2 regions of the Xanthobacter cornucopiae genome follow, and region 1 is predicted to be linked to the other one. Evidence: riboswitches for the same ligand, from Rfam matches in the RefSeq annotation. Region 1 holds a riboswitch; the other holds the start of a gene.
The links. A riboswitch is a leader RNA that binds a small molecule or an ion and turns the genes downstream of it on or off. The one in region 1 is predicted to bind thiamine pyrophosphate.
Positions count from the first base shown of each region.

Region 2: linked by a shared signal. The riboswitch ahead of thiC (phosphomethylpyrimidine synthase ThiC) and the one ahead of thiO (glycine oxidase ThiO) in region 1 are both predicted to bind thiamine pyrophosphate.

Region 1 covers NZ_CM195531.1:1,903,673-1,908,079, reverse strand. The annotation lists gene V5F53_RS08495 (thiamine phosphate synthase) at 1-18, opposite strand, end outside; gene V5F53_RS08490 (thiazole synthase) at 24-803, opposite strand; gene thiS (sulfur carrier protein ThiS) at 853-1,083, opposite strand; gene thiO (glycine oxidase ThiO) at 1,089-2,282, opposite strand; TPP riboswitch at 2,271-2,367, opposite strand; gene V5F53_RS08475 (Na/Pi cotransporter family protein) at 2,431-4,104, opposite strand.
Region 2 covers NZ_CM195531.1:232,649-237,055, forward strand. The annotation lists gene pabB (aminodeoxychorismate synthase component I) at 1-373, opposite strand, end outside; gene V5F53_RS01010 (AzlC family ABC transporter permease) at 599-1,351, shown strand; gene V5F53_RS01015 (AzlD domain-containing protein) at 1,348-1,692, shown strand; TPP riboswitch at 1,775-1,883, shown strand; gene thiC (phosphomethylpyrimidine synthase ThiC) at 1,969-3,837, shown strand; gene V5F53_RS01025 (FUSC family protein) at 4,030-4,407, shown strand, end outside.

The DNA of each region.
Region 1 (4,407 bases):
AGGCGGGGCCGGCAGCACGCGGCTCAGCTTCCCACCAGCCCGAATTCGGGGCTGGAGGCTTCGGCGTGCAGCTTCTTCGGGATGCGGCCAGCCAGCCGCGCCAGCCGCCCGCCCTCCACCGCCGCGCGGAAGGCGGCGGCCATGCGCACCGGGTCGTGCGCCTTTGACACGGCGGTGTTGAGCAGCACCGCCGCGCATCCCAGCTCCATGGCCAGGGCGGCGTCGGAGGCGGTGCCGAGGCCCGCGTCGAGCACCACCGGCACTGGCGAGCGCGCGCAGATCAGCTCGATCATGTGCGGATTGGCGATGCCCAGCCCCGAGCCGATCATGGAGCCGAGCGGCATCACCGTGGCCGCGCCGAGGTCCGCCAGCTTCTGGCAGGTGACGGGATCGTCATTGCAATAGGGCAGGACGACGAAGCCCCGGCTCACCAGCTCCTCTGTGGCCTTCAGCAGTTCCTCCACATTGGGATAGAGCAACTCCCGGTCGCCGATCACCTCCAGCTTCACCCAGTCGGTCTCCAGCGCCTCGCGGGCGAGCTCGGCGGTCAGCACCGCGTCTTTCGCGGTCTGGCAGCCGGCGGTATTGGGCAGGATGTGAACGCGGCCGGTGATGAGTTCGGTCAGGCTCTCCTCATAGCCGGCGAGGCTGATGCGGCGGATGGAGGCGGTCGCCATTTCCGCGCCGGAGGCGGCCAGCGCGTCGAGGAACACCTTCTGGTTCGGATACCCAGCCGTGCCCAGGAACAGGCGCGAGGCGAAGCTGCGCCCGGCGATGACGAGGGGATCGGTGCTGGTGCTCATGGGCGTTCTCGGTGTTGTGTTTGTTCTGGGTGTGGCCTTGGCGGGCCCGTCAGCCGCCCTGCTTGGCGGTGATGATCTCCACCGTGTCGCCGTCGGCCAGGGTGGTCTGCGCCCAGGCGCGGCGGGGCACCACGGCACCGTTCAGCGCCACGGCGATGCCCTTGCGCGCGGCATCGAGGCCCTTGGCGCCGATGAGGTCGGCAAGGGTGGCTGCGTCCGTCGCGGCGTCCAGCACCTCGGCGGCGCCGTTCACCGTGAGCGCCAGCGGGGCGGAGGCCATCGGGCTCACTCCGCCGCCGCGCACGGCGCGAAGCGGCCGGCGCCGAAGGGTGCGGCGATCGCATCGAGGCGGCCCTCGAGGACGAAATCCGCGATGACCGTGGCTGTCGCCGGCAGCAGCAGAATGCCATTGCGGTGGTGGCCGGTGGCATAGACGAGCCCGTCCACCTCCGGGCTGGGCCCGAGGATGGGCGCGTCGTCTCGGCTGCCGGGGCGGAAGCCGACCCATTGCTCGGCGATGGGCAGCTCCTCCAGCGCCGGCAGCGCGCGCCAGGCGTAGGTGAGAAGGGCGAGCAGGCCGCCGGCGGTCAGATCGGTATCGAAGCCCTTTTCCTCGGTGGTGGCGCCGAGGATCAGGCGGCCATCGAGGCGCGGCACGATATAGGAGTTCGGAGCCCAGATGACGTGCTGGACCAGCGGCGCGTTGGGATTCATCCGCAAGGCCAGCATCTGCCCCTTCACCGGGCGCACCGGCAGCGGCGTGGCCGGGGTGATGTCCACGCCCCGGCTCCAGGCGCCGGCGGCAAGGATCACCACGTCGGCCGGCTGGAGCGCATCGCCAACCACCACGCCGAGCGCCTTGCCGGCGCTGGTGGCGACGCGGGAAACCGGGCTGTTCTCGTGCAGCCGCGCGCCGGACCGGGCAGCGGCGGTGGCGAGGGCGGCAACCACCTTGCGGTTGTCCACCTGGTGGTCTTCGGCGCTGAGGATGGCACCCGAGATCTGGCCGGTGAGATGGGGCTCGCGGCGCCGCGCCGCGGCGGCGGTGAGCCACGCCACCGGCAGGCCGAGGGCGGTCTGGAGGGCGAACAGGTGCCGCAGCCGGGCCGCGTCATCGGCCGTGAGGCCGATGGTGAGGGTGCCCTCGGTGCGCAGGTCCACGCTGGCGCCCGATTCGGCTTCCAGCTCGGCGGCGAACTGGGGCCACAGGGCCTGGCTGGCGCGGTTCAGGGCCAGCAGTTGCTCTTCGCCCGGCTCGGCCTCGGCGCAGGCGGCCAGCATGCCGGCGGCGGCATGGCTGGCGCCGCGCCCGGCGACGCCGGCCTCATAAATATCCACCGCGCAACCGGCCCGCGCGAGGCGCCAGCCCAGGGACAGCCCCATGACGCCGGCACCGACGATGGCGACGCGTGGACGCGTTTCGCCGGCGGGAGCGGAGCCGGCGGACGGTGACGAAACAGACGACAAGCTCTCGCTCATCGGCATCTCCCTACGCTGGCATGATCCAGACAGGTTATATGGGTATGATCTCAGCCGCGTGCGCGCGGCACCCCAGGCCGTGGGCGCGTATTATCCACGTCGCGCCGTGGATCGCAAGCCGGCTTCCGTGCTTTCCGCCGGGCCGGCGTCAGGCCGGATGGCTGGCGGCGTCGTCGGCGAGGCGGCTGGTGAGCAATTCGCCGCTGCGCTCCAGCACCGGATAGGCCGCCGCCGCGACGATGTGGGCATTGATGAGCTTCAGGTCGCGGATGAGGTCGAGATGCAGCGTGCTCGCCTCCGCCAGATGCACCAGCCCGGAGCGCAGATGGTCGAAATGGGTGCGGGTGGCCAGGCTCTCGCTGGCGCGGAAGGCGGCCTTCTCCCCCGCCAGCAGGCGCGCGGCGCGCGGATCGGCGGTCAGGAACAGGGAGGCGGCGAGGCGCACGTTCTCCCCCAGGCGATTCAACAGCGTCTCCAGCTCGCGCCGGCCCTCGGGCGAGAAGGAAAGGCCGCGCTTCAGCCGCTTGGAGGCGTGCAGCAGCAGGTTGTGGTTCACCACGTCGCCCGCCTGCTCCATGTTGGTGGCGAAGGTCAGGATCTCGTCCACCCGCGCCCGGTCGGCGGCGGTCAGCTCGGCGGGATCCAGGGCGGTGAGGTAGGTTTTGATCTCGCTGTTGAGCCGGTCGAGGATGTCGTCCATCTCCTGGGTTTCCGCCAGCCGGCGGCGGTCGCCGGAGAGCAGCGCGTCGCGGGCGCCCGCCAGCATGTCGCCCACCGTGTCGGCAAGGCGCATGGCTTCGCGCGCCGCCGCCCCCACCGCGACGATGGGCGTCTCGTGGGCGCCGGGCGCCAGGTAGAGCGGGCGGCTCGGGTCGGCGGGGTCGGCACGGTCGGGATAGAGGCGCTGCAGCAGCGCCGAGAACGGGGTGAGCACCGGCAGGAAGGCCGCGGCCGTAATGAGGTTGAACAGGGTGTGGAAGTCCGCGGCCGCCCGCCCGGGGTCGCCCTGGAGCGTGACCATGAGGCGGCCGATGGGCTCGATGAAGACCAGCGCCAGCCCCACCCCCAGCGCCCGGTTGATGAGATTGCCCACCGGCAGGCGCCGCGCCGTGGGGTCGCTGCCGCCGGCCGCCTCCAGCACCGGCGCCAGGGCGCTGCCGAGGTTGGCGCCGAGAATCAGGGCGAAGGCGGCATTGGGCGGCACCACGCCCTGGCTCGCCAGCGACATCACGATCAGCACCACCGCCACCGAGGAATGCACCGCCCAGGTGAGGGCGGCGGCCAGGATCACATCAAGCACCGGCACCGTCGCCACCGCCCCCAGCAGCATGCGCAGGGAGGGCGCGTCCTCCAGCGGGCGCATCAGGTCCACCAGCTGGTGCAGCGCGAGAAGGATGAGGCCGAGGCCGATCACCGCGCGGCCGAGATCATGGGCCAGGGAGCCGCGCTGGGAGCGGAACATGAGCAGCCCCGCCAGCACCAGCGCCGGGGCCGCCGCCGCCATGTCGAACGACAGCACCTGCACGATCAGGGTGGTGCCCACATTGGCGCCCAGCATGGCGGCCAGCGCCGGCACCAGATTGACCAGCCCGGCGGCGGCGAAGCCCGACACCATGAAGGCGGTGGCGGTGCTGCTCTGGAGCAGGGCGGTGATGGCGAGCCCGGCGGTGAAGCCCTGCCAGCGATTGCGCAGCGCCCGGGCCAGAAAGGCCTTCAGCTTCGGCCCCAGCGCCTGTTCCACCGCGCTGCGCACCATGTGGGTGCCCCACAGCAGGAGGGCCGCGTAGCCGGCGAGATCGATCAGCGTGACGGAAAAGGTCATGGCCGCGCCCCTCCCTCTCGTGAAGTCGCCGGAGCCTCCGCCGGACTATGATTTGCCGGCTATTAGATTAGGCGGATTTCGCTGCAATGCAATAATCGCCTGCACGGCCAAACACCCGGTCGCGCGCCGGGCGCGCCTCCGCTGCAGGCGGCGTCGACGGGCGGAGGAGGGGAGGGGCCGGGCCGGTATCGGCCGCAGGTGAACGGGGGCCATGGCGCCCGGTTCACCCAGGGGCGGACAGGCGCGGACAGGCGCGGACAGGCGCGGCAGCACGAGACTCCGCCTTCACCGGGCGTCCAGAGC
Region 2 (4,407 bases), 1.7 Mb from region 1:
TCACCATCTCGGGCAGCGGCGGGCGCCCGGGACGCGGGGGCGGCAGGCGCTCCAGGTGGCGGCCCAGCTCGTAGCCGAGGAAGCCGACCGCGCCGCCGCGGAACGGGAAGGCGCCCGCGTGGGGCTCGGCGCCGCCCTCGGCGGCGAGCATGCGGGCGAGGACGGCGAAGGGCGTTCCCTCCACCATCCGCCCGTCCACCCGCACGCCGTCGGCATCGGCGACGAGGGTGTGGAATGGGTCCACCGCGATGTAGGAAAAGCGCGCGCGCGGATCGCCGACGGCAGCGCTGTCGAGGAACGCGCAATTCGGCACGTCGGCGAAAGCGTGAAAAAGGGCGAACGGGTCGCGGTACGGGATGTCGAGACGGAGCACGGGCAGGCGACCGATTCGGGGCAGCGCGATCAGGATGACGGTGCGAGGCCGTGGCGGCAACCGCTCCGCAGGGTTCTTGCACCCTGCCTACAGCACCGTGCCGCCGGGGGAAAGCGCTTCGGGGGATCGGGACAAGGCGAGCCTGTCGAAGCGCCGGCGGAGATGCTATGGCTACCTTATCGATGCTCTCGTCCCCGCCATTCCCACGATTTGCCTGATCCTTCCATGTCCCTGCGGTCTCCTTCTCACAGCCACGATCCCCTCGGGTCGGCGCGCTCCACTCTCGGCTGGTTCTTCCATGGCGCGCGGCATGGCCTTTCGGTGCCGGCGCTGGTGCTGTTCGCCAGCTATGCCGGCTTCGGCGCGCTGCTGCAGGGGGTGGGCTTTCCCATCGGCGCGGGGGTGCTGTCCACGCTGCTGGTGTGGGCGCTGCCGGCGCAGGTGATCCTGGTGGGCGGGCTGGTGGCCGGCTCGGCGCTGCCGGCGCTGGCCTTCGCCATCGCCTTGTCGTCCATGCGGCTGCTGCCCATGGTGGTGTCGGTGGCCCCCTATATGCGCGGGCCGCGCCGGAACCTGCTGGTCGAGCTCGTCTGTGCCCATTATGTGGCGATGACGCTGTGGGTGGAGGGGCAAAGGCTGCTGCCGCACATGCCGGGCGAAGCGCGGGTGCCCTTCACCCTCGGCCTCGGCAACATGCTCATTTCCATCAGCATGATTGGCACCGCGCTCGGCTATCTGATGGCGGGCAGCCTGTCGGGGCCTCTGGCGGCGATGCTCTTGTTCCTCACACCGCTGTCGTTCTCGGTGCTGATGGTGCGCAATTCCACCGGGCTCACCGACTGGCTGGCCCTGGCCGCCGGCTTCTTTCTCATGCCGTTCGCCGTAGCGCTGGACGGCGGGCTGGACCTGCTCATCGCCGGCGTCGGGGGCGGGTCGCTGGCCTATGGCATCGGCCGGTGGCGGCGGAGGCGCGCATGATCGCCACCCTGAGCGAGGGCACGGCGCTGTTGATCGTCGTGCTGGTGGGGTTCCTGCCCACCGAGGTCTGGCGCTCGCTGGCGGTGCTGGCCGGGCGACGGCTGGAGACCGGCAGCGAGGTGTTCCATTGGGTGAAGGCGGTGGCGACGGCGCTGCTGGCGGCGGTGGTGGCGCGGCTGCTGTTCGCCCCGGCCGCGCCGCTGGAGGTGGTGCCGCTGGCGGTGCGGCTGGGGGCGGTGGCGGGCGGCATCGCCGGCTTCGCCCTGCTGCGCCGCTCGGTGTTCGCCGGCGTGCTGGTGGGCGAGCTGCTGCTGGCCGCCGGCATCCTCGCCTTCGCCTGACGCGGACGCCGGGAAAACCGTCGCCGGCGATGACCTTCCGCCAGGTGTGGATTGACAAACCCCGCCGTGGCGCGGACAGTCGCATCGTTCCGAGGGGGGCCCCGAGTTCGGGGGCTGAGAGTGGGCGCGCCGCCCTGACCCTTGAACCTGATCCGGCTCATACCGGCGGAGGGACGGGAACCTGCGACACGCGCCCCGCGCCGCCGCAGTGGCGAAGGCCGCACCCAATCTGCCCCCAGCGAGTTCGGATCGCTCGTGTGCCAGAGAGGATGCGCCATGACCACAGCCGTCGATCCCAGCAAGATCAACACGGGCGGTCCACAGACCGTCACCACCGGCCCCATCGTCGGGTCCCGCAAGCGTTATGTGGAAGTGCCCGGCGCCGATATAGCGGTGCCGGTGCGCGAGATCACGCTTTCCGACCCGGCCGAGGCGCCGGTGCGGGTCTATGATTCCTCCGGTCCCTACACCGAGTGCGCGCCGGCCATCGACCTTGCTGCCGGCCTCCATGGCCAGCGCGAGGCCTGGGTGGCGAACCGCGGCTTCGAGGCCATCGTGCCGCGCGCGGTGAAGCCCGAGGACAACGGCTTTGCCGGCGACCGCCTGGTGGCCGCCTGTCCGGCCGAGCGCACCGTGCGCCGCGCCGCCCCGGGGCAGATGGCGACCCAGTATGAGTTCGCCCGCGCCGGCCTCATCACCCAGGAGATGATCTTCGCCGCCCACCGCGAGAATCTCGGCCGCGCCGAGGTACTGGAGCGGGCCGAGGGGGCCCTTCAGGACGGCGAGAGCTTCGGCGCCGAAATCCCGCCCTTCATCACGCCGGAATTCGTGCGCGCGGAGATCGCGCGGGGCCGCGCCATCATCCCCGCCAACATCAACCACACCGAGTTGGAGCCGATGGTGATCGGCCGCAACTTCCTGGTGAAGATCAACGCCAACATCGGTAACTCCGCCGTCACCTCCTCCACCGCGGAAGAGGTGGAGAAGATGGTGTGGGCCATCCGCTGGGGTGCGGACACGGTCATGGACCTGTCCACCGGCCGCAACATCCACAACATCCGCTCCTGGATCGTGCGCAACTCGCCGGTGCCCATCGGCACCGTGCCGATCTACCAGGCGCTGGAGAAGGTGGGCGGCGACCCGCTCAAGCTCGACTGGGAGGTGTTCAAGGACACCCTCATCGAGCAGGCCGAGCAGGGCATCGACTATTTCACCATCCATGCCGGCGTGCGCCTCGCCTATGTGCCGCTCACCGCGCGCCGCGTCACCGGCATCGTCAGCCGCGGCGGCTCCATCATGGCGCGCTGGTGCCTCGCCGGGCACCGCGAATCGTTCCTCTACGAGCGGTTCGACGAGATCTGCGACATCATGCGGGCCTATGACGTGTCGTTCTCGCTGGGCGACGGCCTGCGCCCCGGCTCCATCGCCGACGCCAACGACGCCGCCCAGTTCGCCGAGCTGGAGACCCTGGGCGAACTTGCCAACATCGCGTGGCAGAAGGGCTGCCAGGTCATGATCGAGGGGCCGGGCCATGTGCCCATGCACAAGATCAAGGCCAATATGGACAAGCAGTTGAAGGCGTGCGGGGAGGCCCCATTCTACACCCTCGGCCCGCTGACCACCGACATCGCCCCCGGCTACGACCACATCACCTCGGGCATCGGCGCGGCCATGATCGGCTGGTTCGGCTGCGCCATGCTCTGCTACGTCACGCCCAAGGAGCATCTGGGCCTGCCCGACCGCGATGACGTGAAGACCGGCGTCATCACCTACAAGATCGCCGCCCACGCCGCCGACCTCGCCAAGGGCCATCCCGCCGCGCAGATCCGCGACGACGCGGTGAGCCGGGCCCGCTTCGACTTCCGCTGGCAGGACCAGTTCCACCTGGGACTCGACCCGGACACGGCGCAGAAGTTCCACGACGAGACCCTGCCCAAGGACGCGCACAAGGTGGCGCACTTCTGCTCCATGTGCGGGCCGAAGTTCTGTTCCATGAAGATCACCCAGGAATTGCGGGCCGAGGTCCGCGCCATGGAGGGGGCCGACGAAGCCCTGTCCGCCGAGGCGCGGGAGCAGGGGATGCGGGAGAAGTCGCGGGAGTTCCTGGCCGAGGGCGGGGAGCTTTATGTGAGCGCAGCGGAATAGCCGTCGCGCCCGATCCTTCCGAAGGCACCAGAACCCGGCCGTCGCGCCGGCCGGGTTCTGGTCGCGCGGGGGGGCTCATCGCGCGGGGGTCCGCCACGCCCGCCCCCGCCACGACACCGCTGAAGCTTTCGACTAATCTTGAGGGCGCCTTGGCGGATGCCGGCCCGGCGACGCCCTTTGCAGGGATGTGGAATGAACGCGGACGAAGCGGGAGCGGCGGCGCGGCAGGACGCGCGGAAGAATGCGCACGGGGACGCGCGTGAAGACGGCCTGTCCCGGCCCAATGCCTGGTTGCGGGAGCTGGCGCGGATCAAGCCGGCGCCCTGGTCCTGGGGGCGGGCCATCCGCTCCGCCCTCTGCATCGGCGTGCCGTTTTCCGTGGGCTATGCCTGTGACGCGGTCATCACCGGCATGTGGATTTCCATGGGCACGCTCATGATGGCCGCCGCCGAGCCCGCCGGCACCTACCGCTTCATCTTCCGCCACCTCGCCCTATCGGGCGTCATCGGCGCGCTCGGCTATCTCGCCGGCTATCTGACCGGCTTGCCCTGGGGCGCGACGGTACTGGCC